3 regions of the Roseibium sp. FZY0029 genome follow, and region 3 is predicted to be linked to each of the others. Evidence: riboswitches for the same ligand, from Rfam matches in the RefSeq annotation. Region 3 holds a riboswitch; each other region holds the start of a gene.
The links. Region 3 has a riboswitch for thiamine pyrophosphate ahead of V1T76_RS20345 (ABC transporter permease). Riboswitches for the same ligand answer to the same signal wherever they lie in the genome.
Positions count from the first base shown of each region.

Region 1: it holds a riboswitch for thiamine pyrophosphate, as region 3 does, so the genes downstream of both, V1T76_RS07255 (hydroxyethylthiazole kinase) here and V1T76_RS20345 (ABC transporter permease) in region 3, are expected to answer to the same signal.
Region 2: it holds a riboswitch for thiamine pyrophosphate, as region 3 does, so the genes downstream of both, thiO (glycine oxidase ThiO) here and V1T76_RS20345 (ABC transporter permease) in region 3, are expected to answer to the same signal.

Region 1 covers NZ_JAZDVZ010000002.1:582,096-592,425, reverse strand. The annotation lists gene V1T76_RS07270 (DMT family transporter) at 1-545, shown strand, start outside; gene V1T76_RS07265 (hypothetical protein) at 781-1,188, opposite strand; gene V1T76_RS07260 (Lrp/AsnC ligand binding domain-containing protein) at 1,210-1,446, opposite strand; TPP riboswitch at 1,655-1,765, shown strand; gene V1T76_RS07255 (hydroxyethylthiazole kinase) at 1,834-2,607, shown strand; gene thiD (bifunctional hydroxymethylpyrimidine kinase/phosphomethylpyrimidine kinase) at 2,644-3,450, shown strand; gene V1T76_RS07245 (TRAP transporter substrate-binding protein) at 3,452-4,558, shown strand; gene V1T76_RS07240 (OmpP1/FadL family transporter) at 5,221-6,426, shown strand; gene V1T76_RS07235 (SDR family oxidoreductase) at 6,493-7,272, opposite strand; gene V1T76_RS07230 (UDP-2,3-diacylglucosamine diphosphatase) at 7,542-8,345, shown strand; gene V1T76_RS07225 (glycosyltransferase family 4 protein) at 8,342-9,391, shown strand; gene V1T76_RS07220 (threonine ammonia-lyase) at 9,592-10,330, shown strand, end outside.
Region 2 covers NZ_JAZDVZ010000003.1:267,521-277,850, reverse strand. The annotation lists gene sthA (Si-specific NAD(P)(+) transhydrogenase) at 1-548, shown strand, start outside; gene V1T76_RS09675 (FKBP-type peptidyl-prolyl cis-trans isomerase) at 642-1,406, opposite strand; gene V1T76_RS09670 (MarR family winged helix-turn-helix transcriptional regulator) at 1,562-2,140, opposite strand; gene V1T76_RS09665 (DMT family transporter) at 2,382-3,383, shown strand; gene V1T76_RS09660 (ROK family protein) at 3,544-4,437, opposite strand; gene V1T76_RS09655 (class II aldolase/adducin family protein) at 4,440-5,147, opposite strand; gene V1T76_RS09650 (DUF6030 family protein) at 5,529-6,290, shown strand; gene V1T76_RS09645 (pirin family protein) at 6,259-7,194, opposite strand; gene V1T76_RS09640 (DNA topology modulation protein FlaR) at 7,345-7,869, shown strand; TPP riboswitch at 7,917-8,037, shown strand; gene thiO (glycine oxidase ThiO) at 8,200-9,177, shown strand; gene thiS (sulfur carrier protein ThiS) at 9,161-9,358, shown strand; gene V1T76_RS09625 (thiazole synthase) at 9,364-10,137, shown strand; gene V1T76_RS09620 (thiamine phosphate synthase) at 10,134-10,330, shown strand, end outside.
Region 3 covers NZ_JAZDVZ010000007.1:158,886-169,215, forward strand. The annotation lists gene V1T76_RS20315 (DeoR/GlpR family DNA-binding transcription regulator) at 1-172, shown strand, start outside; tRNA gene V1T76_RS20320 (tRNA-Glu) at 264-339, opposite strand; gene V1T76_RS20325 (hypothetical protein) at 475-831, opposite strand; gene V1T76_RS20330 (RluA family pseudouridine synthase) at 830-1,855, shown strand; gene rpoH (RNA polymerase sigma factor RpoH) at 2,033-2,917, shown strand; gene V1T76_RS20340 (ABC transporter substrate-binding protein) at 2,991-3,932, opposite strand; gene V1T76_RS20345 (ABC transporter permease) at 3,955-4,710, opposite strand; TPP riboswitch at 4,858-4,964, opposite strand; gene V1T76_RS20350 (hypothetical protein) at 5,260-7,008, opposite strand; gene V1T76_RS20355 (adenylosuccinate synthase) at 7,274-8,566, opposite strand; gene V1T76_RS20360 (MFS transporter) at 8,849-10,117, opposite strand.

The sequences.
Region 1 (10,330 bases), on a different contig from region 3:
TCGGCATTCTGGTGGTGCTGTCGCCGCACCTTGGGGATGCGGAACTGGACAACGATTCGATGATCGGTGCGTTGATCGGCCTTACCGGTGCGGGCTTTGCGGCACTTGCCATGATCACCGTGCGCAAATTGTGCGAGACGGAGCGCACGTCGACCATCGTGACCTGGTTCGCCGGCATGTCTTCCATTTTGTCACTGCTCACCCTGCCGCTCGGGCTTTTGCTGCCCGGACAGGCCTGGATCGTGCCGGATCTGCCGACAGCCGGGTTGCTTCTGCTGATCGGTCTTGCCGGTGGTGTCGGCCAGATCCTGCTCACGCAGAGCTACCGTTACGCCGACGCCTCAACCATTGCCCCATTCGACTATGTCAACATGCTGTGGGCGATCATTGTCGGCTGGGTGGTGTTCAATGAAACACCGCTGCCTGCGGTGGTGGTCGGGGCGCTGATCGTGATTGCCGCGGGTATCTTCGTCATATACCGCGAACACAAGCTCGGTCTGGACCGCACCAAGGCCCGCCGGGCGTCTTCGCCTTCGCGTTCGTGAGGAGGGAGAGACAAGAGGGCAGGCGACGCTGCCTTTCCTGAGTCATTCCGGACAAATGAGGCGAAGCCGAGCGCTGATCCGGAATCCAGACTTATTTCGCGCCTTTGGCGCGGCATTACGCGAAGAGAAAAGAGTTCGCTCCGCTCACGCTGATGCGCTGGATTCCGGATCTGCGCGCAGCTTCACCGCGCTTGTCCTGAATGACGGCGAATACGGGTGGTTTCTTAATTCAGCCTTACTGCGGCTTGTACTCGAACCGCTCGACTGCGCTCTTGGTGCCGTCCTTGAAGATGAGCTGCACGTTGATCGACTGGGCCGAACCGGCGGGAAGTTCCAGGTAGGGTTTGTCTTTGAGCACGACGTTCGGGTTGTCGGGGTCGCAGGCGTCCAGCTGCCATTCCTGATCAATCGGGCCATCGTTCAGCCCGTAGAAGACATAGTCGATGCCGCATTTCCAGGATTCCAGGTGGGTGAAATAGATTAGCTCCTGGCCCTGCCAGTCGCGGAAGGACACCCAGTTGGCCTTGGTCAGATCCAGGATCTGCTTGATCTGCTCAGGCGGCATGCCTTGCGCGGATGCGGTGGTGCTGAGAGGCGCAAGAGCAAGGCTCAGGCAAAGCGCTGCGGATTTAATGAGTTTCATGGAAATTGTCCGGGTCTGGCCTTAGAAGGCCTTGAAGGTAATGATGGTCTTGGTGTCCTGAATACCGTCGATCGGGTGGACCTTCTCGTTCACGAAATGGCCGATGTCAGAACCATCCTCGACATAGAATTTCACCAGAAGATCGTAATCGCCGGAGGTGGAATAGACTTCGGATGCAATTTCCGCGTCGGCAATTGCATCGGCAACCTGATAGGTCTTGCCCAACTGGCATTTGATCATCACGAAAAACGGTACCATGGGATGCTCCGGGCAGTTGGTGTTTGAAGTGGGTGAGCGTGTCACCAGAACCGTTCACCGGACCGTTCGGTTTCGAAAAAAGGCCGGGCGACAGATTCACGAAAAGCAGACTAGGACATCGCCCATCTCCTTGCGCCAGTCAATTGCGGAGTAGCTGCCCTGCACAGGCCGGGTCTTGCAATCGCGCTGCCAGCTTGTTAGCAGTGCAAACATCTCATGGGGGTGCCCGGCCATCCAGGACCGGGCTGAGAGGCCGCCTGCCAACTCCTTGAACCTGATCCGGCTGATACCGGCGGAGGGATTTGAGATCATGATGCACGAACCATTTTCCACAACACGTCCTATCCGGAAGACCGGCAACGGGCTTTCTTTAAAAGGAGAGCCGTCATGAGCTTGTCCGTTGCCGCATCCACGCAGGCGCTCAGCGCCGAATTGGTCTTCTCCCTTCTGGAACGGGTCCGGCAGAAAGCACCGCGCGTTCACACCATCACCAATGCCGTTGCGCAGAGCTTCACCGCCAATGTGCTGCTGGCGCTCGGTGCCGTCCCCTCCATGACCATCGCGCGGGAGGAAGTTGCCGCCTTTGCTGGCGGCGCCGATGCACTTCTGGTGAACCTCGGCACGCTCGACGAGGAACGCCGCTTGGCCATTCCGCTTGCCATGGACGCTGCAAGGAAGGCCGGCCGGCCGATTTGTGTTGATCCGGTTTTCGTCAACCGGTCGCCCGTGCGCTGCGCCTATGCGCGTGAGCTTTTGGACCTGAAGCCGGATCTGGTGCGGCTCAATTCGGAAGAACTTGCCGCCCTCCTGCCGGAAAGGGCGGATGTCGATGCGTTGATCGAGGCCGGAACGGTGTTTGCCGTCACGGGGCCGGAAGACAGGATCGAAAGCCGCGGCGAGGATTTTCTGTTGCGCAACGGCGATCCGCTGATGTCCCGCGTGACGGCCACCGGCTGCGCCGGGGGGGCGGTTCTGGCTGCGTTCCTGAGCGTCGAAAACGACCGGGCGCTGGCAGCGGCCTGCGGGCTGTCCGTCTTCAACATTGCCGGTGAAATTGCCGCCGGCCGAGCAGGCGGGCCGGGTAGTCTGGTGCCGGAATTGCTCGACGCGCTTTATTCCCTGACCGACCGCGACATTGAAGCCCGTCTCAAAACCGGCTGACGCGCGCTAGTCGTCCATCTTCTCCAGGAGGCTCTCATGACCGCAATCGCGGTGACCATTGCAGGATCGGATTCCGGCGGCGGAGCCGGGATTCAGGCCGATCTCAAGACCTTTTCCGCCAATGGTGTCTATGGCGCCAGCGTCATTGCGGCGCTCACCGCGCAGAACACGCTGGGTGTCAGCGCCATTCACGATGTGCCGCCGGACTTCATACGGGCCCAGATGACGGCAGTTTTCACCGACCTTGCCGTCAAGGCAACCAAGATCGGTATGCTGTCGCGCGTCGATACGATTGAGGCGGTGGCGGAAGGGTTGCAGACGCTTGAGACGGGCAAAGTGGTGCTCGACCCGGTGATGGTGGCCGCGTCCGGGGATCCCCTGTTGGCGGACAGTGCCGTGGACACCTTGATCAGCCTGTTGCTGCCACTGGCCGACATCGTGACGCCGAACCTGCATGAAGCCGCACGCATGTTGCAGGGCGATGTGGCGGCTGACGAAACTCAGATGCACGAGCAGGCTGAGCGGCTGCTCGGCCTTGGAGCCAACGCGGTTCTGCTCAAGGGCGGGCACGGGGCCGGCGAGCAAAGTGCTGACCTTCTGCTCGACCGTGAAGGCAATGCGATCTGGCTCCGGTCCGACAGGGTCAAAACCGACAACACGCACGGCACCGGTTGCACGCTGTCATCGGCCGTTGCCGCTGGCCTCGCCAAGGGGCAGGACATGGAAGCGGCTGTACGGTCTGCCAAATCCTATATTCAGGCCGCAATCGCTGCCGCCGATGAATTGCACATCGGCAGTGGTCACGGCCCTGTTCATCATTTCCACGCGTTCTGGAGCAAGTGAGATGACCCGTCAGCCAAAGACCGAAACTGGACGGATGAGCCGACGCCAACTTCTGGGGGCTTCCGCAGCCGCCGGAGCCAGTGCATTGGCCACCCCAGCGCTGGCGCAGGAGCAGGCGACGCTGGAATGGAAGATGGTGACATCCTGGCCGAAGAACCTGCCGGGGCCCGGGATGACCGCACAGCGTATTGCGGACAGGATCGAGCTGATGTCCGGCGGCCGACTGCGCGTCCGGCTTTTTGCCGCCGGTGAATTGGTGCCGGCTCTGGGCGTGTTCGAGGCAGTTTCCGCGGGCACGGCGCAGATGGCGCATACGGCCTCGTTTTTCTGGCAGGGCAAGATCCCGGCCTCGGTCTATTTCACCGCGATCCCTTTCGGCCTGCTGCCGCATGAACACATCACCTGGATTGAGCAGGGGGGCGGCCAGGCGCTTTGGGACGAGCTTTATGCCCCCTTCGGACTGCGCCCGGTCATGGCCGGCAACACCGGCGTCCAGATGGGGGGCTGGTTCAAGCGCGAGATCAACACGCTGGACGATCTCAAGGGGCTGAAGATCCGCATGCCGGGGCTTGGTGGCGAGGTGATGCGCAGGCTCGGGGCAACGCCTATCAGTCTGCCACCCGGCGAGCTGTTCCAGGCGCTGGACAGCGGGGTGCTGGATGCCACGGAATTCCTGGGGCCATGGTCGGACCGCGCGATGGGTTTCCAGAAAGCTGCCAAGTCCTACTACACGCCCGGGTTTCATGAGCCGAACGGTACCGGCGAAGCGATCTTCAACAAGGTCGCGCTGGAAGGTCTGCCGGAAGACCTTCGCGCGATCATTCTGGAAGCCTGCAAAGCCGAAAACGGCCGGTCGCTTGCCGAAAGCGATTGGGAAAATGCGGGCGCGCTGCAGCTGTTGCAGGAGGAAGACGGCGTCGTTGTCCGTCCCTATCCGGATGATGTGCTGGAGGCGCTGCGAGTGACCTCCGCCGAGGTGCTGGCGGAATTCGCGAGCAAGGATGCGCTCAGCCAGAGGATCTACGACAGTCACCTGGCTGCCCGGGCCCGTCTGGCTCCCTGGAGCGACGTTGCCATGCGCAAGTTCATGGAAGCCCGGGACGGTTAGACCTGCCGCCGGCTGCGGATTGCATCATGGCAACGTCCGCAGACGGTCTCTTTGCGAAACCTTGCAACCGACCGGTTCGGGGTTTGAATCCGCTGGGCTGGTAATGGACCGTTTCCAAGCGAAACGAAGGCGCCATCCGCCGGGAAACTTCCTGACAAAATGAGTTTTTAAGGCCGGAAACCGCGAGCATGCATACGGCCCGTCCGGTTTCCGCATGGAAAGCTGATTGGTGTTTTTACCAAGGAATACCAAGGGATTTGTCCTACAAGCCATCCACATTCCGTTGCGAGATCTGTGGCAAAGCCGCAACGATTCAATGCTAAATTACGTTATCGGAAACTGACATTCTGACTGCCTGTTTTTTGGGCAAATGTTTGAAAGTGTGTCGGTTCGATAACGAACACACTTTGAACTTGTCTGTTTTGAAGAGTTTCGAAGCTCCCGATAGCATTTGCGACAAAAAATGGCGCGTATTTCGCATTGCAGCATGAAAAATTGCCCGCCGGACTGACGTAATTATTCGGTTGAAACGATCCGCGTTCTCCTAAAATCCTGTCTCAGTTAGTCATGAAACATCCGGGGGCCAGGGGATGGGAGGAAACTTAATGCCGTGGGTAAACAAGAAATCAGTTCTACTTGCTTCTACAGCTGTGGTTCTATCAATGGTTGCAAATTCAGCGTTCGCAGGCGGGTTCGCGCTGAGAGAACAGAGCTCGTATTTTCAGGGCATGTCATTTGCCGGGTATGGGACGTCCGGCGGCTCGATTTCTTCGATGTACTGGAACCCCGCGTCGCTTATCGGCGCTCAGCAGGGCCTGACCATCGAAGCACATAATACGGGGCTCTTTCCGAGCTCAGACATCAACGGAACGTTGTCAGGCGGGTTCCTCGGCACGTCTTCGGTCGGCAGTGGTGATATTGCGTCCGATGCCTATATTCCAGCTTCCTACGCAGCCTACAGGCTGAACGACAAGCTGATTTTCGGTGTTGGTATCAACGCACCCTTCGGCTTGTCGACCAAACCGGAGCAGAACTGGGCGGCGCAGTTCTATTCGCGTTCGTCTTCCGTGTTCTCGTTGAACGTTAACCCGTCTGTCGCGCTTCAGATCAACGACATGTTCGCGATCGCAATCGGTATCCAGGCTCAATACCTGGATGTGTCGCTGAAGTCCGCCGACGCCACGTCCGGTGCGGGCTTCCCCCGTTCCAACCAGATTTCCGGTGATGATATCGGCTTTGGTGTGACGGCCGGTCTGACGGTGCGGCCGTTCGAAGGTACGGAAATAGGCCTCGGTTATCGATCCGGCGTTGGTCATGATCTTGACGGCGACCTGTTTGCCGGTGGTGTCACGACCGCAATCAGCCTGGGCGTTGTCACGCCGGACATGATCAACCTGTCCGCGAAACAGAAGATCACGGACAAGATCCGCGTTCTCGGAACGGTTGAATGGACTAACTGGAGCCGGTTGAAGTCACCACGGGCCATCAACGATGCGACGGGAACGACGGCTACTGTCCTGAACTTCAATTATGATGATGGCTGGTTCTTCTCGCTGGGCGGCGAATACGACTTCAACGACAAGCTGACCTTCCGGGGTGGTGTCGGCTACGAAATCTCGCCAATCGACGAAAAGATCCGCTCCACGCGTCTGCCTGACAATAACCGTTGGTGGCTATCGGCTGGTGCCAGCTACACCTTCAACGAGCACCTGGCGTTTGATCTCGGCTACACGCATATCATTCCGGAATCGACCGATATTAACATCGATTCCAATCACCAGGACTACAACGCGGCATTCGGTACCTATTCGGGGGATGTCGACAGCAGCGTCAACATCATCTCCGCCGCGTTGCGTTACAAATTCTGATTAGACTGGTACGCAGTTTGTGAAAGGCCAGGGCAAATGCTCCGGCCTTTTGCTATTTCGCCGGCTTTAAAAGGCTGCCGGATAGAGCCCGCCGTCCATCAGGATGTTCTGGCCGGTGATGTAGCCGGCGTGGCGGGAGCACAGGAACGCACAGGTCTGGCCGAATTCCTCTGCCGTGCCGAAGCGTCTCGCCGGAATTTCGGCAGCCTGTGCCGCGCGAACATCCTCGACGCTTTTTCCGCTCTGCTGCGCGGCGCGCTCAAAGCCGCCCTTCAGCCTGTCGGTGTCCATCTTGCCGGGCAGAAGGTTGTTGACTGTTACACCATGGGGCGCCAGCTGACGGCAGACACCGGCCAGGAACGCCGTGAGACCCGCTCGTGCTCCGCTGGACAGATCAAGCCCTTCGATCGGCATCTTCACCGAAAGCGAGGTGATGTTGACGATCCGGCCGAAACCGCGGTCCTTCATTCCCGGAACGACCGCCTGGATGAGCTCGATGGGGGTGACGAAGTTCTGCACCACGCCTTCCAGAAGTGCCTCACGGTCCAGCTCGGAATAGTCGCGCCGGGGCGGGCCACCATTGTTGTTGACCAGGATATCGGGGTTCGGGCAGGCGGTCAGAAGCTGCTCCTGACCTTCTCTGGTGGAGACATCGGCTGCGATCGCGGCAACGCTCACGCCATAGAGGTTCTGAAGCTGCGAGCGGGTTTCTTCCAGAACCGTTTCGTTGCGCCCGTTCAGGACGATGTCGCATCCGGCTTCCGCCAGCGCTTGCGCGCAGCCCTTGCCGAGGCCGCGGCTCGACGCACAGATGATTGCCTTTTTGCCCTTGAGGCCGAGGTCCATGAGCGATCTCCTTGCTGCAATTTGGATAGGCTTTGTGGCTGGCAAAACCGGGTGCTGTCAAATGCCCACAGGCCGGCGGAAGAGCAGCCGGTAACCGGCAGGTACTGGCGAACCGGCAGGAGGGCTGAGCGTCGCTTTTTTTTCCGGAAACCGCCGACGTTAATCATTAGGCTTGAAAACAACCGCTACCGGGGAAGTCCTGCCATTTGTCATAATAGTGATACTTGAATCGCGTCTAAAGCGCTCCAAAGGGAATTTGGAGAAGTGCTATGTCTACCGCTGAGGCATCGCGGCATTACCGGGCCTTGTTTATTTCCGACGTCCATCTTGGCACGCGCGGTTGTCAGGCGGAGATGCTGCTGGATTTTCTGAAGGATAATGAAGCCGAGACCATCTATCTGGTCGGCGACATTGCCGATGGCTGGCGTCTGAGGCGGTCGTGGTACTGGCCACAGCTTCACAACGACGTCGTGCAGAAAATCTTGCGCAAGGGGCGTAAGGGCGCGCGCATCATCTACATTCCGGGAAATCACGACGAGTTTCTGCGCAGTTTCCTCGGTACCCATTTCGGCGGTGTCGAAGTGACCGACAGCATCGTTCACGAGGCCGCCAACGGCAAACGCTATCTGGTCATACACGGCGATCAGTTCGATGTGGTGATCCGCCATGCCAAGTGGCTGGCGTTCTTTGGCGACAAGGCCTATGTCACCGCGCTCGGCATCAACACCTGGGTCAACATGCTGCGCCGCCGTCTTGGGCTGACCTACTGGTCGCTGTCCGCCTGGGCCAAACTCAAGGTCAAGAATGCGGTGAGTTTCATCGGCCGTTTCGAAGAGGCTCTGTCCGACGAGGCACGCCGGCAAGGTGTCGATGGGGTCATCTGCGGTCATATTCACCATGCTGCGGATCGTGATCTGGATGGCATTCACTACATCAACACGGGTGACTGGGTGGAAAGCTGCACTGCTGTTGCCGAGCACCACGATGGAACATTTGAGGTGATCCGATGGGTGGACCGTACCCAGGTGGAGGCCGTGCCGGCGAAAGCCAAGGAAGCGCCGGTCGCCGCATGAGTTCCATTCTGATTGTGACGGATGCCTGGCATCCCCAGATAAACGGTGTGGTTCGCTCATTGGAGCGGACGGCCGAGGAACTGGAAAAGATCGGCGTGCGGGTGGAATTCCTGACCCCTCAGGAATTCACAACCTTGCCATGTCCGACCTATCCGGAAATCCGGCTGTCGCTAACCCACCGGGGCATCGTGCGCCGCAAGATCGAGGATTACGGCTGCGAGCATCTGCACATTGCAACGGAAGGCCCGCTCGGCATTCTGGCAGCAAGCGTGGCCAAGAAGACAAGGCGCCCCTTCACCACCAGCTACCACACCCGGTTTCCGGAGTATGTGTCAGCCCGCTTGCCGGTTCCGCTGACCTGGTCCTACAGCTGGCTGCGCCGGTTTCACAATTCCGGCTGCGGCTGCATGGTTGCAACGCGGTCGCTGGAGCAGGATCTGCGCGACCGCGGCTTTACCAACCTCATGCGCTGGTCGCGCGGGGTCGATGAACAGCAGTTCAAGCCCTATGAAGGCTCCGTGCTGCCTGCCGATCTGCCGCGTCCGGTGTTCATGTATGTCGGCCGGGTTGCGATCGAAAAGAACATCAAGGCCTTTCTGGATCTAGACCTGCCGGGATCGAAGGTGGTGGTTGGGGACGGTCCCCAGCTCGACAATCTGCGCCGGGAGTATCCGGCAGTGCATTTCACCGGGTCGAAGGTGGGCGAGGATCTGGCAAGGCACTATTCCGACGCGGATGTCTTCGTCTTTCCGTCTCTCACAGATACCTTCGGCAACGTGATGCTGGAGGCGCTGGCCTGCGGCGTACCGGTTGCCGCTTTCCCGGTGATGGGGCCGCTCGACGTCATCAGTGATACGGGCGCGGGTGTTCTGTCCGAAGATTTGCGCGAGGCGGCAGAAGCGGCGCTCGATATCCCGCGTGACCATTGCCGGGCGATTGCCATGAACTACACCTGGGCGGCCAGCGCTCGACAGTTCCTGGACAATTGCATTGAGGCGCAGGATATTTTCAACGGCCGTTCGGTGCAGGGAAACGCTGCCGAATAAAGCGGTGCATCGCGTGTTTGCAGGCCTGCTGTGGGCCCGTACGCGAAATTGACACCAAGACAAGTTCCTGCTGGAACTGCCTGCTCTCCTGTGAAAACACTTGTATGAAGACCCTGACCCGAAGCAGGCCCGGTGCGATGCTCCGTGACCTGAGGCGGCCGGGTTACCGTGCAATGGTTTGATGTTTAGAGCGAGTTCCGATGACGACACCACAATCGCAGCCTGTGCTTGACGCTGGATCGAAGATGGACGGGGAAACCGTTTTCATCGAGGATGTTGAAGCTGCGGCAGAGCGGATCCGGGCCGAGGCGCTGGTGACACCGCTGCTGCGCCATCCCTTGCTCGACGAGATAACCGGCGCCACAGTCGTCCTCAAACCGGAAAACCTGCAACGCAGCGGATCGTTCAAGTTTCGCGGCGCCTTCAACCGCCTAAGCCTCATACCGGAGGCAGACCGTCCCAAGGGTGTGGTTGCCTGTTCGTCCGGAAACCATGCGCAGGGCGTTGCTGCAAGTGCGCAGTTGCTGGGCATGCCGGCAACCATTGTCATGCCGTCCGACGCTCCAAGGATCAAGCTGGAGCGGACACGCGGCTACGGGGCGAGCGTCATCACCTATGACCGGGAAACAGAGGACCGCGATGCAATTGCAGGAGACCTGTGTTCCGAGTCCGGAGCGACATTTGTCCATCCCTACAATGACATCGGTGTGATCGCGGGGCAGGGCACTGTCGGGCTGGAAATGGCAGCTCAGGCAGCTGCGCTGGGCCTTCACCTGGACGATGTGCTGGCCTGTACCGGCGGCGGTGGCTTGTCCAGCGGCATTGCGCTGGCGCTGGAGAGCAAATCGCCCGGTACCGTCTTTCATACGGCTGAGCCGGCCCTGTTTGACGATTACAAGCGTTCACTGGAGGCTGGCGAGCGGTTGTCGAACCCGGTCA
Region 2 (10,330 bases), on a different contig from region 3:
AAGTAGATCACCGAGGCCGTCTGAAGGTCGATCCGATGACGTTCCAGACCGACGTGCCGCATATCTTCGCGGCCGGCGATGTCATCGGCTTTCCAAGCCTTGCCTCGACATCGATGGAGCAGGGGCGCATAGCAGCCTGCCATGCGTTGGGCGAGAAAGCCTACGATCCGCCCGAGTATTTTCCCTATGGCATCTATGCGGTGCCTGAAATCTCAACGGTCGGTATGACAGAGGAAGAGATAAAGAACCGCGGCATTCCATACGAATGCGGTGTCGCCCGTTTCCGGGAAACATCGCGCGGCCACATCATGGGTCTCGATAGCGGCATGCTGAAGATGATCTTCTCGCTCAAGACGAGACGGCTTCTCGGATGTCACATTGTCGGGGAAGGCGCGACGGAACTCGTCCATATCGGGCAGGCGGTGCTCAATCTGCGCGGCACACTGGAGTATTTCGTGGAAAATACCTTCAATTATCCGACGCTGGCTGAAGCTTACAAGATCGCCGCGCTCGACGCCTGGAACCGCATGCCGCCGCTGGAGCATTGAACCAGCGGCTTGCAGCGCTACGTGGCTAGCTCAGGAGACTTTTCGGCTTGAAGCTGCTTGCCGGATGGGCTGGAATATGAGGGCCGACAGCGCTCAGCAGAGCCAGCAATTCTCCGGCACGCTTGCCTGGGTGACTTCGCCGCCGTCCTCGATCCAGTGGGCTATTCCCTTTTCGACGTTGACCACATTGGTAAAGCCAGCCTGACCAGCCAGATATTCCGACAGGGCCTGGCTGCGCCGGCCGGTCTGGCACAGAAACACGACTTCATCCGACGGGCCGTTAATCAGTTTCTGCAATTCGCTGCCGAAGGCAGGGTTCACCTGACCGCTGTCGTTGAAGAACGTGACCAGGTGACTGCCAGGAATGACGCCGGTCTGCTTCCATTCATCAGGGCGACGGATATCGATGACCGTGACACCAGAGGCGAGCTTCGCCTTCAGAGTGCTATTGTCGATATTCGAGAATTTCTTCGCCTTGACCTCAAGCAGTTCGATTTCGAATTTCAAGGTGGCATCAGGCGGAATGACCCCACCCGCGCCTTGTGAGCCGTAAGCCATGTCCGGCGGAATGATCAGCTCGCGCTTGCCACCGACCTGCATTCCCTCGACGCCTTTTTCCCAACCGGGAATTACCCGCCGTTCCCCAAGCGTGAACGAAAAGGGGGTGCCGCGGTCGACACTGGAATCGAACTTCGTTCCATCCATCAGCCAGCCTGTGTAGTGCACCACCACCGTTTCGCCGACATTCGCTTCTTCGCCAGTCCCTTTTTCAATATCGCGGATCTGCAGCTCTTCCTGGGCTTTTGCCGGCAGAATGAAGAGCAGGATGGCGAAAAAACGCGTAACCCATTTGAGCATGATGTGTCGTCCCGGTGTTTGTTCGGTCGAAGAATTCTTCATCTGGAGCCGAAAGACAATCCGGTTTGTATTCACAGTGACGCCAAGTCACAACACCCGCATCGTTCCAGAGGCTGCCCGACCCAAGGCCGGTCCCATCAAGGCACGCGACCGTGTCAGAATTTTCCCAGGGGATCATTGACGGAGCGAATGAGCTTTTCCAGAAGGTCCGACAAGTGCAGTTGTTCTTCTTCAGTCAGTCCGTTGACGGCCCGTTGCTGCGTCTCGATGTAATTGGGCATCTGATCCTTGATCAGCTTCAGTCCCTTTTCAGTCAGGCACACGGTCAGCGCCCGCCTGTCGTCCGGGTGCGGGCAGCGTTCCACAAGACCGGCCTTTTCCAGCTTGTCCACGCGCGCCGTCATGCCACCAGAACTCATCATCGTTGTCCGGTAGAGCTCCGTAGGCGTGAGCTTGTAGGGTGGACCTGATCGCACGAGCGTTGCCAGAACATCGAACTCACCCGTCTTCAGCCCGATCTCCGCATAGGCAGGCGCAAGATAGTCGCGTGCCAGCACCTGCGCAGCTTCGTTCAATCGCCCCAGCAGAACCATCGGAGACAGTTTTTCCGCAATCTCGGGTATTTCCCTTTGCCATTGCCTGCGCGCACGCTCGGCGCGGTCAATGAGCAAGTCTTCCGGATCGCCAAAGAGGTGATCGGACGGCTTCAAAGGGTCACTCGACCGGTTGGTCATCGCCGGGAACTCCAGATGATTTTATGCCAGACGAAACGCTGCTTCGTGAGACTGGCGAGGCAGCATAAATAACTGACATATCGACTATTTTTTGTTCCGAATAGTGTCGGGTTTGAGTGGGAGTGTCAACCGCATCAAGAATCTTTACATCAAGTATCTTGTAATCAAGATAAAATGAGTTATCTCTTTCCCAAGCGAGGCTGCATCGTGTGGCCGAAGATGAGTGAGGAAGGACAGTCCGATGGCGGACACAACCAGACCGGGAGCCCACGCAGGTGCGGCTTCCCTTCAGCAACAGGCAGAGCTCTCCGTCGTCCGGCGCGGAAGTCCGCTGGATCAGCCACTGGTGCTGTTATTGATTGTCGGCGGCTTTCTCGCCGTCTCCACGGTGATTGCAAAAGCTGCACCGATGACCGGCTGGCATCCCTTGGCGCTGTTGCAATGGTCCATCCTGGGAGGTGCGGTGGGGTTGTTCGCCATCACCAGGATCTCGGCGAGGGGAAGCATGGCAGGAGTTGGAAGCACGAGCGTCAGCAGGGGCAAATTTGCCTTGTATCTGATGGTCAGCGGCCTCCTGTTCATTGCCCCGAACATGATTGCAGTCGTTTCCGCGCCGAAGGTCGGCGCAGGTTTTGTTTCCCTGAGCTACGCCTTTCCGCTGGTTCTGACCTATGGCTTTGCCGTCTTGTTGCGCATCGAACGGTTTCAGGTACTGCGCGGGGCCGGTGTTCTGTTCGGTCTCGCCGGTGGCGTGCTGCTGGCTGCTTCGGGACGACAGCTTTCCGTGGAGGCTTCCTGGTGGGCGATGGTTGCCTTGTCTATCCCGGTGTTCCTGGCCTTCGGCAATATCTATCGCACGCTGAAGTGGCCTTCCGGCGCGCGACCTGTCGATCTCGCCCTTGGCATGATGCTGGTCGGGTTCCTGGCGCTGGGGCTTTTCACCGCGATCGCCGGTATTCCCGTTGCACCGGTCGCCTGGACCGCAGAAGCGACCGGTTTGCTGGCTGCGCAAATAGCCATCTTCGCATTCCAGTACGGGCTCTATTTTCGCCTGCAGCACACTGCTGGGCCCGTTTATCTCAGCCAGATCGGTTCTGTTGCAGCGGTAATCGGCCTTGGTCTCGGATATCTGGCCTTTGGTGAAGTGCCTAACCTTCCGAAACTGGCGGCTGTTGCTGCTGTCGGGGCAGGGATTGTGCTCGTCAGCAAAGGGCGCGCCAGCGGTCTCAAAAAGACGAGTTGAACATGCCGCGGATTGAAGACCGGTCCGGCAGCGCACAGCCGGACCGGTTTCAAACGTTTGCGGGAAGCTTAAACGGCCCTGGAATGAGGCCCATGCCTGAGCCGCGGTTCACGGGGGAGAGGAGAAACGCAATGGATCGAGCCAGCTCCCATGAAAGGCATTACCCCCAGAGCCAGGCCGCTCCGCGCACGCCGGAACTGTCGCCATGCATGGCCTTGCGGATCGGCGTTTCGTAAGTGTCCGAGAAGATGTATGGCTCCATTGCCGCAGGAAGGTCTGCATAAAGCTCATCGATATTCGACATGCCGCCGCCCAGAACGAACACATCCGGGTCGAGAAGATTGGCAGACATGGCAAGCGCACGGGCAAGGCGGCTGACGTAGGCCTCATAGACGGCGGTTGCCACCGTATCACCAGAGCGTTTCAGCGCCATGATCTCGTGGCCCTTCAGCAGTGTTCCGGTCCTGTCCTTGTAATCAAGCTGAAAGCCGGTTCCTGAGCACCAGCGGTCGATGGCGCCCTTGTGACCGATCCAGCTATCCGGACCTGGGTATTCTTCCGGCTTCAGCCACGGAACGGTGATGGCACCCCATTCACCGCCAATGCCGTTGGCGCCGAGGTGAGCCTTAGCGTCGATGGCGATGCCCGATCCGCTACCCGTGCCGATGATGATGGCGTGTACGATGTGAGCTCCGGCGCCAGCACCGTCGGTCGCTTCCGACACCGCCAGGCAATTGGCGTCGTTCTGGATGCGGACCGGACGGCCGAGCACCCTTTGCAGATCCTTGTCCAGGGGCTTCCCGTTCATCCAGGTGGAATTTGCGTTCTTGACGAGGCCCGTCTTGGGCGACAGCGACCCTGGAATACCGAGACCGAGCGTTCCCGTCTGGCCGGTTGCCTGCTCGGCACATTCGACCAGAAAACGGACAGCCTCCAGACACCCTTCATAGTCGTCTCTGGGAGTGTCGACCCGTTGCCGAAACAATTCCTCGCCCTCGTTGGAAAGAGCGATGATTTCGATCTTGGTGCCACCCCAGTCAATTCCCAGCCGCATTTTCACTCCATCCGTCTTGGCAGTTCGAAGGCAGCCGTCTGGCCGTCTTCAAGTTCGCTTGTCTGTTTCCCGTAGGTTTTGAACTTTTTCAAGATTGCGCTCATTTCTTCGGCGTTCAGGATCACCGGGTCGCCGAGTGTCAGAGCCGACAGATACTGATCCGCCAGATCTTCAACACCTTCCGCCACCGAAAGAGCCTTTTGCAATGTTGCGCCTCCGGCGATCTGTCCATGGTTCGCAAGCAGGCAGGCGTTCCTGTCTCCCAGAGCAGCGATCATCGCTTCGGAAAGGGCTTTCGTGCCGAAGGTTGCATAATGCGCACAGTCGATGCGGTCACCGCCGGCAAGCGCGACCATGTAATGGAACGCGGGAATGCCACGCCGGTGGCACGAGAGGGCGGTTGCGCGCGGGCTGTGACAATGGACCACCGCGCCGCAGTCAGGTTTTGCCAGATAGAAGTCGAGATGCATACGCCACTCGGAAGACGGCAGCGTTTCACCGCGGTAGCAGCCATCCCAGTCCAGCGGAACGATCATGTCTTCGGTCAGATTTTCATAAGGAGTACCCGACGGCGTCACCAAAAAACCGGATTCGGTGCGTGCACTGACATTTCCAGAAGTGCCTTTCGTCAGTCCGAGACGCGGCAAGGCGCGGGCAGTCTCTATGATCGCGCGGCGCAGCTCGGACGTATCGTCTGGAAAGGTGGGCATTCGGGGCCTCTTTGGGTCTGGTTCGGCCGCAAGCCTATCGTTTAAAAGCGCGGCCGTGAAAGCGGCGCTTAGATGACAGGTATCCGGTTGCCTTTTCAAGGTATTGGTTTGATATATCCCGAGCCTTCGACCAGACGGTGAAGGATCGCGGTGTTAAGGGACTGCATGGCGGGTTTTGCAGACAAGCTCAGGCATTTGTTTGGATCGGCTGCAATGTCGGCAGACCGGACGGGTCGGGGCGAGCAATCCAGACCAAGACCCGGACCGCTTTCCAAAGGACCACGCTGGGCTGAGCCGGACGGAGAAACGCTGTCTGACGGAGGCAAGCCCAACAGGCCCGGTCTGCCGCCACGCGTTGCCAGGTCCAGGAGCCGTGCTCAGGTGACGCCCTATTACATCTGGGGAACGCTGGCACTTCTGGCAGCAGGTTTTGCCGTTGGAGGTCTGTTCCTGCACCTTGTTCAACAGCAGGGGGAAGACAGCGTCGTCACATCACCCCTGATGCCGGACCCGCTATCGTCCTTGCAGCCTCCGGCGAGGAACGTGCTGCTGGCCCCGGAGCCGGAACTTGCAGCCGAACTGAAGCGCAGCTTTCTGGGGCGGCCAGATCAACTGTGTGACGAGTTGCGCTCGCTGGGCCTCGGAAATCCGGGTTGGCGCCGGGCTCCCTTCAGTGCGGACCGCTGGCAATGCGCATCAGACCTGGTGCCCTTGACCACGCCGAGCGTCGACTATGGCTCGACAACTCTCTTCTTCCTGCTGCGCGGCCCCTCGGACAACCGCATCGACTATCTGCGGCTTAAACTGGTGGTGGAGGATCCGCGCCAGATGCAGATAGGGCTCGATGCGGTCTGGCTGGTGATCGACGCCCTGGCCCTGCGTTACGGCTGGACGGTGCCGGAAGTCTTTCGAGAGGCGGTTTCCGGCTTCAGGCAACTGGAAACGAACCACAGGGGTGTTCGCATGTCGGTTGCGCCGGAAGATCCCAAGCTGACAGGGGATCCGCTGGCAAGCCAGCGGCTCAATATCATTCTCGACTTTGGCGAGCCGGACCTGATCCGGCCCGCCGACCGGTTTGAAAAAGCGCCGCCTCTTGAGAGCGGCTGGAGCGTCAAGGCCCCGAACGCTCCGGCAGGGGAATGAATTCCTCCGCGTCGCCGGGAACCGTATCGAACCGTCCCAGCCGCCAGTCTTCCTTGGCCTGCTCAATGCGTTCCTTTGATGAAGACACGAAGTTCCACCAGATATAACGCCGGCCATCCATCGGTTCCCCGCCAAGCACCACAAAACGGGCGGGCAGGGGCGAGGTGTTTTCAATCACCAGATGATCGCCCGGCTTGAACACCAACAGCTGGGCCGGATCAAAACTCTGGCCCGCGATGGTGATCTGGCCAGAGACAGTGTAAAGGCCACGTTCTTCCCAACCGGCATCCAGCGGGATCCTGGCTCCCGGTTCCAGCGTGATATCTGCATAGAACATGTCGGAGGCTGTCTTCACCGGTGCCTTGTGGCCATAGAGCTCCCCAGCGATGAGCTTGACCGAAGCGCCCTTGTCGGAAAACTCGGGCTGTTCCTCAGTGCCGTGATGCTGGAAGGTCGGGTCAGTCTCTTCCAGATGTTTGGGCAGGGCAACCCAGCTCTGCAGGCCGAAAAGGGGGCGTTTTTCCTGCAATCGTTCCGGACGCTCACGTTCTGAATGCACGATGCCCTTGCCCGCGCTCATCCAGTTCAGGGCACCGGGCGCAATCGCGATCTCCGTTCCGAGGCTGTCACGATGGTACATCTCGCCTTCAAAGAGATAGGTCACTGTCGCCAGACCGATATGGGGATGAGGGCGCACGTCGATGCCGCCGCCAACCAGCAACTCTGCAGGTCCCATCTGGTCGAAGAAGATGAACGGACCAACCATCCGTCTCCTGGCGGAGGGCAGAGCGCGCCTCACCGAAAATCCGCCGAGATCGGACGTTCGCGGAACGATGATCGTTTCTATCGGGTCACAGCTTGCAGCATTTCCCGCCACGGGATCGGGGCAATTCAACCAGCTCATCTGCCTCTCCATCACAGAATAGTTCGTCTTGCAGGTTAGATAGGCACCGAGAAGCGGAAGTGTCCATTGAACAGTCTGTTTCGGGTTTTCATCCCCTGCACAATCTGTATAACGACCGGCCCTTCCTTACTTGCTTTTGTTTGGTGCGACATGAAACGCGTGATGATCGTAGGCGGCCCGGGCTCGGGAAAAAGCACGCTTGCCGTTGCCCTTGGCCGGAAAACCGGATTGCCCATCTACCATATGGACAAGATCCATTACCGCTCCGGTTGGAACGAACGGACGCGAGAAGAGAAAGACCGTCTGACGCATGAGGTCCATTTGAAGGATGCGTGGATCTTCGAGGGCGGTCATTCAAGCACCTATGCGGAGCGAGTTGAACGTGCCGACACTTTCATCTGGCTCGATGTCCCGGTTATGCGCCGCATATTTCGAGTGCTGAAACGGTCGGTGAAATACAATGGGCAAAGCCGTCCTGATCTGGCGGAAGGCTGCCCGGAGCAGTTCAACTGGCAGACGGTTGATTTCCTGAAGTTCATATGGCGAACCAGACACTCGGCCAGAGCCAAGTTGGAGCGCATCTACAGTGATCCTCCGAAGCATCTGACAGTCTATCGCCTCCGGTCTCTTGCCGAGGTCAATGAGTTTCTGGCGGACTGTCGGGAGCGAGACTGAAGATCTATCCGGTCTCTTGACAGTTGCACCTAACGAGCGGCACAAAAGGGGCTCACCCGGGGTGCCTCTAGAAGAGGCTGAGATACTGCTGGCGCGACTGCGCAGTGCAGGGACCCGACGAACCTGATCCAGGTCATGCTGGCGAAGGGAAGGTGTTCTCGGCCAACTGCGGTTGCCACGGCAATGCGACCACCCCGGCCACCTTTCCAAGCTGACTGTCCGAAATGCGGGGCCTGTTCCGGTCCTTGCGGAGATTCGTTGAATGCAGGCGGTCTACCAGACATTCCGAGATGGCGAACGACTGACGTCCTCCCTGGCAGGAGAGGCGGGATGAAGGTCGGTATCAAAGGGGCCGGAGTTGCCGGTCTGGCTCTGGCACAAGAGCTTGTCTCGCGTGGTGTGCGGGTGGAGTTGCTGGAAAAACACAAGGATCTTACCGCCAGTGCCTCCTGGCTTGCTGGCGGTATGCTGGCGCCTTGGTGCGAGCGGGAAAGTGCCGAAGAGGATGTTCTGCGGCTCGGGCAAGCCTCCATTGGCTGGTGGAGCAAGGTTCTGCCGGGGCACGTCCGGCACAATGGCACGCTGGTTGTTGCCGCGCCGCGCGATGCTGGTGAACTCAACCGGTTTGCCTCTCGGACCAGCGGCTTTACATGGCTCGACAGTGAAGCGCTGGGCGCACTCGAGCCGGACCTTGCGGGCCGATTTGCAAAGGGACTTCATTTTGCCGGAGAAGCCCATCTCGATCCGCGGCAAGCTCTCACGGCGTTGCTGGCAAAAGTGTCTGAGAGCGGTGCAGAGGCCAGTTTCGAGACCGAGCACTTTGCTTCGGCGCCCGATCTTGTCGCCGATTGTACCGGCATGGCTGCGCCCGATCCGCACCTGCGGCCCGTTCGCGGTGAAATGCTGCTGCTCCACGCGCCGGATGTCTCACTTTCGCGGCCTGTGCGTTTTCTGCACCCGCGCATCCCGGTCTATGTCGTGCCGCGTGACATCGGGGTCTTCATGGTCGGGGCGACCATGATTGAAACCGGCGACCGGGAGGCGGTCAGTGTTCGGTCGACCATGGAACTCCTCAATGCCGCCTACAGCCTGCATCCTGGCTTTGCGGAGGCAAAGATCATCGAAACCGGGGCGGGCCTGCGCCCGGCCTATCCCGACAATCTCCCTCGCGTCACGCTTTCCGGCAACACGTTGTCACTGAACGGATTTTACCGGCACGGCTTCCTGCTTGCCCCGCATTTTGCCATCGAGGCAGCAGACAGGATCGTGCAACATCTTCAGGAGAAGTCCCTTGAAGCTAACCATTAACGGCGAACCTCAGGAAGTTGCCAGCGCGACGCTGGCTGCCCTTCTGCATGAACTGGCCTATGACCATGAGTTCCTGGCCACGGCGCGCAACGGCGAACTCGTGTGTGCGGAAGAACGGAGCGCTTGTGTCCTTGAGGCGGGCGACCGGATCGAGATCCTGTCACCAATGCAGGGAGGCTGACGATCATGTTTGAAGTTTATGGGGAAACGTTCGCATCGCGTTTTCTGCTCGGAACGGCGCAATATCCTTCACCGCAAATCCTGGCGGATGCGGTAAGGGCATCGGGTGCAGAAATTCTGACCGTGTCTCTCCGGCGAGAAACGGCCGGAAATGGCACAGGTGGGCGGTTCTGGGACCGAATCCGGGAATTGAACGTCAAGGTGCTGCCCAACACCGCCGGGTGTCACTCGGTGAAGGAAGCGGTTACCACCGCAAGGATGGCGCGGGACCTTTTTGGAACCGACTGGATCAAGCTGGAAGTGATCGGCCATCACGACAGCCTGCAGCCGGATGTCTTTGGCCTTGTGGAGGCGTCACGCATCCTGAGCGATGACGGCTTCGAGGTGTTTCCTTATACGACGGACGATATTGTGGTCGGTGAACGGCTGCTTGAGGCAGGCTGCCAGGTGTTGATGCCCTGGTGCGCGCCGATCGGTTCAGCGAAAGGGCCGGTCAATCCGGATGCCCTTCGTTCTTACCGCAGTCATTTCAGTGGCGTTCCTCTTGTCGTGGATGCCGGTCTTGGCCGGCCGTCTCACGCGGCCACTGTACTTGAACTCGGCTTTGATGCGGTGCTGCTGAACACGGCCGTAGCGAAGGCCGGTGATCCTGTCGCCATGGCAAGGTCATTTGCGATGGCAATCGAGGCCGGTCGACTGGCCTACGAAGCCCAACCCCTGGAACCTCGTGACATGGCGGTTCCTTCTACTCCGGTACTCGGAATGGCGGTTTTTGAATGAAACTCGATCCCTTTTATCCCATCGTTGACAGTTCCGACTGGATCGAACGGCTGGTGCCGCTTGGCATCAAACTGGTTCAGCTACGCATCAAGGACGTGAGCGATGATATCCTGCGCAAGGAAATCGCGGCTTCCAGGAGCGTTTGCGTGAAACATGGCTGCCAACTTGTCGTCAACGACTATTGGCAGCTTGC
Region 3 (10,330 bases):
GGCCGACAGCACCAAGTTCGAGCGCACCGCCCCGGTTCGTGTCGGGCATCTGCGCCAGGTCAGCACCTTTGTGACCGATTATTGCCCCTCACCGGACTTCGCACAGATTGCGCAGGAGGCCGAGGTCGAACTGATCGAGACCGGACAACAGGAAGACACCACCAGCAGCTGATCAGCCTTCGGGGCGTGCAAAACCTGTGCACAAATGGGTGGAGAACCCTGTGTGCAAGGTGTGAATATGCTGTTCGTGCCTTGGGGAAAAATGGCACGCCCAACGGGACTCGAACCCGTGTTTCCGCCGTGAAAGGGCGGCGTCCTAGACCGCTAGACGATGGGCGCGCGGGGCTTGAGAAGCTCACTGCCTCAAGCCGAGGACCGTGCGTATAAGGCTGCATTGGAAAAGACGCAAGCCCTAATTTTCATTTTTTTGTCACATGCCTGTTCATAACCCGGCCGCTCAGGCTCGACGCTGCGTCAGCGCGCGACAAAATCCGTACGGCCCAATTGTTTTCCCGTGACAGGATCGAAGCGCAGCAAGGCGGTCTTGCTGCCTTCGCGCACCAGAACCATCAGCAGACCATCGGAGATGTTTGCCTGCAGTATCTCCGCGTCAGCACCAACTGCCACCGTCGCGGCATATTGATCGGCGGAAACATCGGTCGTATTGGAGTTGATCTTGTAGAGAATTGCTGCAAAGACAGCGATAAAGCCGGCGATCATGACGAGGGACGAGCCGAGCAGCAGACGCTTCAGCTTGGCCTGGATGCGTTCGGCCGCAGGATCAAGCGGCTTTTCACCCGGCCCCTCATCCCGATAATCAGGTTGTGACATGACAGACAATTCCCTCGAGTATCCGGCCGGTCTGGACCAGGATTTCAGTTTAACAGTTGATGCAGCCGATGCCGGGAAACGGCTGGATGCGGTGCTGGCGGCTCATCTGGAAGCCCTTAGCCGCAACAGGATCCAGTCCCTGATCAAGTCCGGGGACGTCACCGTCGGCGGCGCGAAAATAGTGGAGCCGAAATACCGGGTCAATGAAGGCGATGCCCTGACCCTCACTTTGCCGCAGGCCGAGGACCCCGAGCCCAAGGGTGAGGATATCCCCGTCACGGTCGTCTTTGAGGACGAACACCTCATCGTCGTGGACAAACCGGCCGGTCTTGTCGTGCATCCGGGTGCAGGCAACTGGACAGGCACACTCGTCAATGCGTTGATCCACCACTGTGGCGACAGCCTTTCGGGCATCGGCGGCGTCAAACGTCCGGGCATCGTCCACCGGATCGACAAGGATACGTCCGGATTGCTGGTCGTCGCCAAAACCGACCAGGCGCACAAGGGCCTGGCCGCCCAGTTCGCCGACCACGGCCGCACAGGTCCGCTGGAACGCGCCTATTCCGCTCTGGTCTGGGGCGCACCCTCCGGCCTGAAGGGCACGATCAATGCCAATCTGGCCCGGTCGCAGGCCAACCGGCAGAAGATCGCGGTCGTCAAGACCTCTGGCCGCCACGCCATTACCCACTGGCAGGTGAAGGAGCGCTTCGGCAATGCCGAGCAGCCCGCCCTCGCCTCGTTGCTGGAGTGCCGCCTTGAAACCGGCCGTACCCACCAGATCCGCGTTCACATGGCCCACATCGGCCACCCGCTGATCGGAGACGACGATTACGGGTCGGGTTTCAAGACCAAGGCCAACCGTCTGGAAGAGCCGCTCAAGAGCCTCGTGAACGGTTTTCACCGCCAGGCGCTGCATGCCGGCCTGTTGGCTTTCGAGCACCCCGTAAACGGTAAAACCTTGCGCTTTGAGAGCCCTTACCCGGCCGATTTCGCAAAACTTTTGTCCGGATTACAAAAATTTTAGGATTCGTTTTCGTTTTCTGACCATGCATTCGCCGAATTTCGACCTATATTAGGCTATCTTGTGTGCCTGTACGGACACGATTGTGCGTCCGACTTCCCTCCCAAATGGCTTGCTTGCGTATCACTGCGGGGCAGCGGGAGGAAGGCGACGCAAACTTGACGAAAGGGGGTGCATGATATGGCCCAAAACGTTCCGACGCTTACAGCAGGGGAAGGCGGCCTCAGCCGATACCTGGACGAGATCCGCAAGTTTCCGATGCTTCAGCCGCAGGAAGAGTACATGCTCGCCAAGCGCTACAAAGAGCATGAGGATCCTGAAGCAGCCGAACGCCTGGTCAATTCCCATCTACGCCTCGTCGCCAAGATTGCCATGGGTTACCGCGGCTATGGCCTGCCGATCGGAGAAGTCGTCTCCGAAGGCAATGTCGGCCTGATGCAAGCGGTCAAGCGCTTTGAACCGGACAAGGGTTTCCGGCTCGCGACCTATGCCATGTGGTGGATCAAGGCAGCTATTCAGGAATACATCCTGCGCTCATGGTCTCTCGTTAAAATGGGGACCACGGCCAACCAGAAACGCCTGTTCTTCAACCTGCGTCGCCTCAAGGGCAAGATCCAGGCGCTGGACGAAGGCGATCTGAAGCCGCACCAGGTATCGGAAATCGCTACCAAACTCGGAGTGTCCGAGGAGGAAGTGGTATCCATGAACCGCCGTCTGGGTGGTGATGCCAGCCTGAACGCGCCTGTGCGCGCGGAAGCAGACGCGGGCGAGTGGCAGGACTGGCTTGTTGATGAAAGCGAGAGCCAGGAAACCCTGCTTGCCAACCAGGAAGAGCTGGACATGCGTCGCAAGATGCTGAACGACGCCATGGACGTGCTCAACGAACGCGAGCGGCGCATCTTCGAAGCGCGCCGCCTGTCGGAAGATCCGATGACGCTGGAAGACCTTTCCGGTGAATTTGGTGTCAGCCGTGAACGCGTTCGCCAGATCGAGGTCCGCGCCTTCGAGAAGGTTCAGAAGGCCGTGCGCAACAGCGCCCGCACCATGGACCAGCCTGCCGCCTGAGCCAGGTAACCTAGAAAACAAACAAGCGCCGGAGCCAACCTCCGGCGCTTTTCTTTTACGTGAACTGATTGGATTAGCGGATCTCGGCTGTATAGCTTTCCACCGGCACGACTTTGCTGATCAGGCCAGCTTCGGCCATGAACTCGGCAAAACGCTGATAGCGGCCTGCGTCGAGTGCCGCCGGGCGCTTGGCGAAGCGCGGCAGCGTGTCGAACCAGGCCCGTCTGTTCAGCTCGTCGTTGAGGTTCGGATATGCCTCTATGAACGCATTCCAGGATTCTTCCGGATGATTGCTCAGATAGATCGTGGCCGCTTCCACAGCCGCGAGGAACTTCGCGAAGCGCGGATCGTCGGTCTCGTCCTTGTTCACGACATAGATCAGCTCATCAAAGATCGGCACGCCGTTTTCTTCCGGAAAGAAGGCCTTGCCCGGTTTGCCTTCGATTTCGAGCTGGGTCAGCTCGAAATTGCGATAGCCGCCGATCACCGCATCCACCTGGCCGGCAAGCAAAGAACCCGACAGCGCGAAATTGACGTTGACCAGTTCCACGTCATCAATGGTCAATCCCGCCGATTGCAGCATCTGGCCCAGCATCGCATCCTCGAACCCGGACACGGAAAAACCGATGCTCTTGCCCTTCAGGTCCTTCAGCTCCTGAATTGGACCATCCTTGAGCACGATGAGCGAATTGAGCGGCGTTTCCACCAGTGTCCCGATCCATTTCAGCGGCAGCTCCTCGTCTATCTGCGCGTGAAGCGTCGGTTGATAGGAGACCGCAATATCGCCCTGCCCGGCAGCGACCAGCTTCGGCGGCATTGCAGGATCTGCAGGCTCGATGATCTCAACGTCCAGACCTTCCGCTTCGAAGAAGCCTTTTGTCTGAGCGGTAACCAGCGGCGCGTGATCCGGATTTACGAACCAGTCGAGCAGCAAGGTCAGTTTTTCACCGGCCTGCGCCGGGCCCGACGCCAGCAAGCCGGCCGCGAGAACAAGAGACAGGAATTGTTTTTTCATGAGGTCCTCCGTTGAGCGGCAGCTAGCTGAGCGTCTGCCAGGGAACAAGAAGTCGGGTGAGATGGTTCACGGCAAAACGCATGATCAGCACCATGGCTGCCAGAAGGATCAGGGCAGCGAACATCATGTCCGCCTGCATCCGGTTGCTGCTTTGAAGCATTATGAAGGCAAGGCCGCCCTTCGCCCCGGCCCACTCACCGATGATCGCCCCCATGGGCGCGAACACAGCAGCAACCCGCAAACCGGAGGCAAATGCCGGCAAGCCCGACGGCAGACGGAAGAACCAGAGTTCCTTCAAACGAGACAGCCGATAAAGCCGGGCAAGGTCGTGCAGACCCGGATCCAGCCGCTGCAGGCCGTCGAAAAATGTCGACGTGACCGTGAAGAAGATGACCAGGATGACAACGACGATCTTGGACGCCAGCCCGAACCCCAGCCAGAGCACGAGGATCGGCGCGATGGCAAAGACAGGCAGGGCCTGCGTGACCAGAATGGGGGGCATGGCCAGCCTTGCAGCAACCGGAAACAGCCACAAGAGAATGGAAAGCAGCGCCCCGGCTGCAGCTCCAAGCACAAAACCGAGCACCGTCTCATAGGCGGTGATACCGGCATGATGCAGCAGAAAGCCGGCGTGTTTGGCGAAAGCTGCAAACACCCGGTCCGGACCCGGCAGAATGTAGTGCTGGGTGTCGAAGATATGGACAATGGCCGCCCAGATCGCGACGGTCAGCAGCAGGCCGAACACCGTCCGGCCGACAGCTTTCAGGAAAACCATCATCCGGCCACCTTGGTCACCACAGGCTGACAGGCCGGTTCAAGCGCCGATACCGGCAGTCGGATGTGCAGCCAGGGCTGCGGTCGCAGACAGATACGCATAGGATCTCCCGTCTTCGGACAAGCCGAAAATGACAATGGAGATCCGGGAATAGGCTAAGGATTCCGTCCCTTCGCCGGCATGACCCGGATCAGGTTCTAAGGGTTCGGCATCACGCCATCTCAGCTCCGGTAACCGGAACACCCCTCGGACCAAGTCGGAACATGCCTTGTGTCAGGAAAAAAGGCAAGCGGCTGCGGAACGGTTTTTAGGCAGGTTCCAAGGGCTTACCTCGCCCAGCCGGACACACCTCAACGTGCACCCAAGACCAGAACCACCAGATCATCGCCCTTGCACGCAGAGATAAGCTTATGAAAAAATTGAGATTTTCAGAACCAGATCCCAGCTCGCAGGTCACCCCGCGCGGATGACGTTGGAACGGGCATCCACGGAAAAAAGCCAGAAGCCGCTGTGAAGCGGCTTCTTCCAATTCTCAAAGCAGGAGACGATTGCTTAGCCGGCTTGCCAGGAGGTAATTGCCTTTTCAACAGCATCCGCACCGGCCGTTCCCTTCTCAAGGGTCAGGATGCCGCGCTTGCCGTTTTCATACAGCATCGGAATGTCGATCCAGCCGCGTTCACGCAGCAGGGCCAGATTGCGTTGCTGCTCGTTCGGCAGGCTGGACAGGGCGATCCAGAAAAAGCCTGGAGACACCTTCACCGAAGCGCCGATCAGCGCATCGCCGCGGGCCTCTTCAGTCGGCTTCATGACGAGACCCGGAACATTGACGACATCGCCCGGAGCGAAGTTTTCCGGAAACTCGTATTTGATCTCGACAAGATGGCTGGCTGGCAGGGAGGTGTCGTCATTCGGCTTGATGCGAATGTCGACTTTCACATCCCGCTCGGGGATTTCGACCGATGCACTCAGAACCGCCAGAGCCTTGCCATCGAGATTGGTTTCTTCCTCGACGCTCCAGACAACGGCACCTTGTGCCGCAGTGCCGGCGCCACCGGACTCTTCACCCTCTTCATAAAGAATCGAGCGCTGCACGGAAGAATCAGCCGCCGAAGCAGACGGAGCAGGCGCACTGTCATCCGGCGAGATAGCCGACAGGTTGTCTTCCGGCACCGCGACCGGGTTTTCTGTTATCGCAGGCGCCTGATCGTTGTCGGTGCTCGTCACGATGGAAGGCTGTGAAGGCTCGGGCGCAGTGTCTGCCGGGGTATCGGCCTCAGAGCTATCGGCCTGCCCGGTAATGGTTGTTGTGGTCACCGTACGAGCATCAGGCGCAACCACATCCGTTTCGCCTTCATTCAGCAAACGGTCGGTGTTCTTCGACGGTTCATCGCCTTCTCCGGCAGCAGTCGAAACCGGCGGCTCCGTGTTGGTGACAGGTTCGCTGTCCGAAACTGTTGGGGAAGACGATGTGGCAGGTACGTTGCCATTATCGGCGCTCTGATCACCTGCGGGCATCAGGAAATAGGCCCCTGCTCCCAGAAGGACCAGCACCAGCAATGCGGCGGCAATCGCAATAGGAACGGTGCGGCTGCCGGACGTATCCCCACGCAGCGCATCCGACGCCTTCGGCTTCGACCGTTTGTCGCGGTTTTTCTTCGGCGCCGGCTCTTCCTTGGGCTTGCGTGCCTCATCGCCGTGATACGGCTGATCGACGGAAACGGATGCAGCGGCACCGTTCGTCGGTTCGAACAGGCTGTCATCCGCCGGTTCTGCCTGTGCCGGCCCACCGAACGAGGGTTCCTGACGCACAGGTGCCGCGCTCGGATCGGAAGCTTCCTTGGCGTTGTGGACAGCCTGGCTGGCCGCCGTGCCAAGTGCTTCGGCCTGCGACAGGGTTTCTTTCAGCGGCGAAGGATCAGGTGTTTCCACTGCTGGAGTGGGAGCTGCTTCCGGCTCCTGCGGGGCAGGCACATCCGGCGCCGCCTCCGCGACCGGCTCAGCCTGCGGCGGCGTCACGGGTGGCGCGGAAACCTGCGGCGCGGGGGCTGGCGCCTCAACCTTCGGAACCGTCGGGCTCAGGCCCAGGCTCTCGCGCGCGGCCTCAGCTTCCACCTTGCGGATGGCTTCTTCAAGACGCAACTGCTCAGCCGTGATTTCGGACGGCGCTAACGGCGGTTCATAGGCTTTGAGCTGATTGACGATGGCATTGCGCGCACGGCTGTAAACGCTTCTGCGTGCGGCACCATTGTTTTCAGGTAAAGACGCGATCGTTTTCTTCAGAATCGAATAGTAATCAGCCATCTTCCTGCCTACCGGCCGACTGCAAGGATCTGTTGTGCGGGCCCGAGATTTCGTATCATTCTCAGGCTTATAGCAAGTTTTTCGAAAACAGGTGCTATTTCTTCAATATCTCGCCGCGACAGAAACCCTCGCAGTACCCTTTTTCCTAACACAGATTTGTCTCTTCGGCACACACATGGAACGCCGAAAACGAAGGGCGGTTGCATGCAGTGATTCGCAGCACGCAACCTAAGTCCTTAATAATGTGCTTTTAACGTCACATATCTCAATCCTGGAAGGGATTCTGCACAAGAATTGTGTCGTCCCGTTCCGGACTTGTCGACAGAAGAGCCACCGGAGCACCGATCAGTTCTTCGACATGACGCACATATTTGATCGCCTGAGCCGGCAGCTCGGCCCACGTCCGGGCCCCTTCGGTCGATTCTTTCCAGCCCGGCAGGCTTTCGTAAATCGGCTTCACCCGCTCCTGCGCCCCCTGCGAGGCCGGCAGATAGTCGATCCGCTCGCCATCCAGCTCATAGCCGATACAGATCTTGATTTCGTCGAGGCCGTCCAGCACGTCCAGCTTGGTCAGCGCGATCCCGGTGATACCGGATGTGCACACGGTCTGGCGCACCAGAACCGCATCAAACCAGCCGCAGCGGCGGCGGCGGCCGGTCACGGTACCGAATTCATGACCGCGCGTGCCCAGGAACTCGCCGACCTCATCCTTAAGTTCGGTCGGGAACGGACCTTCGCCCACACGGGTGGTGTAGGCCTTGGTGATGCCGAGCACGTAATTGATCGAATTCGGGCCGAGGCCGCTGCCTGCCGCGGCCTGGCCGGCGACGGTGTTGGACGAGGTCACGAATGGATAGGTGCCGTGGTCGATATCCAGAAGCGCACCCTGAGCGCCCTCGAACAGGATCCGCTTGCCCTGGCGGCGCTGCTCGTCCAGCAGATACCAGACCTTATCCATGTAAGGCAGCACCTTGTCGGCGATGCTCGCAAGTTCGTCGTAGATCGCCTGAGCGGAAATCTCGTCCTGACCAAGACCCCGGCGCAGCGCATTGTGGTGCGTCAGCAAGCGGTCGATCTTGGCAGGAAGGGTCGCAAGGTTCTTCAGGTCCATCAGGCGGATGGCGCGGCGGCCAACCTTGTCTTCATAGGCCGGGCCGATACCGCGCTTGGTGGTGCCGATGCGCGTACCGGTGTTGGAATTCTCGCGCAGGGCATCGAGTTCGCGGTGGAGCGACAGAATCAGCGTCACGTTTTCGGCAACGCGCAGAGATTCGGGTGTCACGACGACACCCTGATTGCTTAGGCGCTCGACTTCCTCAGCAAGGGCGTGCGGATCCAGCACGACGCCGTTACCGATCACCGAAAGCTTCCCTTCACGTGCAACCCCGGACGGCAGGAGAGACAGCTTGTAGCTGACACCATCGATGACAAGGGTATGACCGGCATTGTGCCCGCCCTGGAACCTTACGATGACATCGGCCTGTTCCGACAACCAGTCGACAATCTTGCCTTTGCCTTCGTCACCCCATTGCGAACCGACAACAACCACATTCGCCATCTAGACTTTGCTCTCCTGAAGCAGCTTCCGCACTCTCCGAAACATGTCCGGGATGCCAACACGACAAGCCCCGGCAACCGGACCGGGGCAAACGGCGCGGACTATAGACAGGTTTCCCTGCTCATGCGAGTCTCCGCACGGAGATTGCGAGCCAAAAGCAAGTTTTTTTGCCAGCTCTCCTGAACGGCCTGCTCACCCTTGTGACAATTGACCGCTCACATCGCACCCATATCGGACATTTCCCGGATTAGATCGCATTTGCGGCAATGTCGCGACGGCAGTTTATTTTGCCGGCGGCTCGCCTGCTTCCCGTTTGTCGTGACGGGCAAGCCTGAAGATCATCGGCGACGTGCGCAGCAGCCAGACGAAGCGATGGCGCCTGTTTGCCGGGACAGCATCCCGGCTCATGATACGCGCGAAGACGAACACGACCAGCGACAGGTGCAATGTGGCGGTATAGAGGAAAAAGGCCGAGGCGCCGAATTGCTCCATCACCAGAGACGCGATGAACGGCCCGACCATCGCGCCCACGCCATAGGCTAGCGTAAGTCCCGCCACCACGTCGATAAACTGCCCAGACTCTGCGTTGTCATTGGCATGGGCCGCACACAGGGAATAAAGCGGCAGGGCAAATCCGCCAAACAGAAAGACACCGGCGAAAAGCTCCAGACGGGTCGACGATCCGGAAATGAAAAGACAGGCCAGCCCGGCGCCAACCGTGAAGACCCCGAGCACGATACGCCGATCCAGTCGGTCGGACAGCCAGCCGGCCGGATACTGGAAGATGGCTCCGGCAAAGACCCAGATCGCGACAAATGCGGCAACCGTTTCCAGCCCCAGCCCCACACCTTCCGCGTAAACGGGGCCAACCATTCGGAAGGCGCCGTTGGTAAGGCCGATGGTGAAAACGGCAACAAGGGCAACCGGCGACACCCGCCACAACATCAGCGGATCGAAGAAACGCGCTGGCGGTGCCGCGGGATTCTGCTCGCTTGTCAGGGAAATCGGCACCAGAGCAAAGCAGAACAGGATGGCCAGCACGATCAGAATATCCGGTCCCAGCGGCCCGAAGGCCGGCAACATGAACTGGCTGCCCATCACTGCGATCATGTCGACAATCCGGTAGACGGAGAGGATCCGCCCCCGGGAGGCATTGGTGGCAATGGAATTGAGCCAGCTTTCCAGAACCATGGTGGTACCGCAGAACGCCGCCCCGCTGACCAGGCGTACCACCATCCACAGCCATCCGGCCGGAGTGAAGGCTATCGCCAGAATGGCTATGGCACTGATGGCCGCCAGTGTGGAAAAGACCCGAATGTGCCCTGCCCGGGCGATCAGAAACGGCGTCAGCAGCACGCCGACAATCATGCCGCCGAAATAACACGAGCCGAGCAGCCCGATCAGTGCATCGGACATGCCTTCCGACTTGGCCCGAACGGAGATCATGGTGACGGAAAGCCCGTTCGCGCCCAGAAGGCAGGCGGCAGCAACCAGCAACGGTGTCAATCGTCCGGCAAGCGATCTCGTGCCTGCCGCGGCAACCTGGGTCATGAATGAAGAACTCTTGCGAGCAGCCGAAGAAAACGCGGCTGGAACACTGTTGCCGGACTGGAACAGCGGCGCAAGTCCGGGACGGACGCTTTTGCAGACAAAACAGACAGTTCGGCCTGAATTGTTTGTCGGGCGATCCAAAACGGGGCCCTGTTCCGAGAGACCTGCCTCCGGTCAGGCAAACGGACCAACCCGCAAGGCACGTTTCGACGA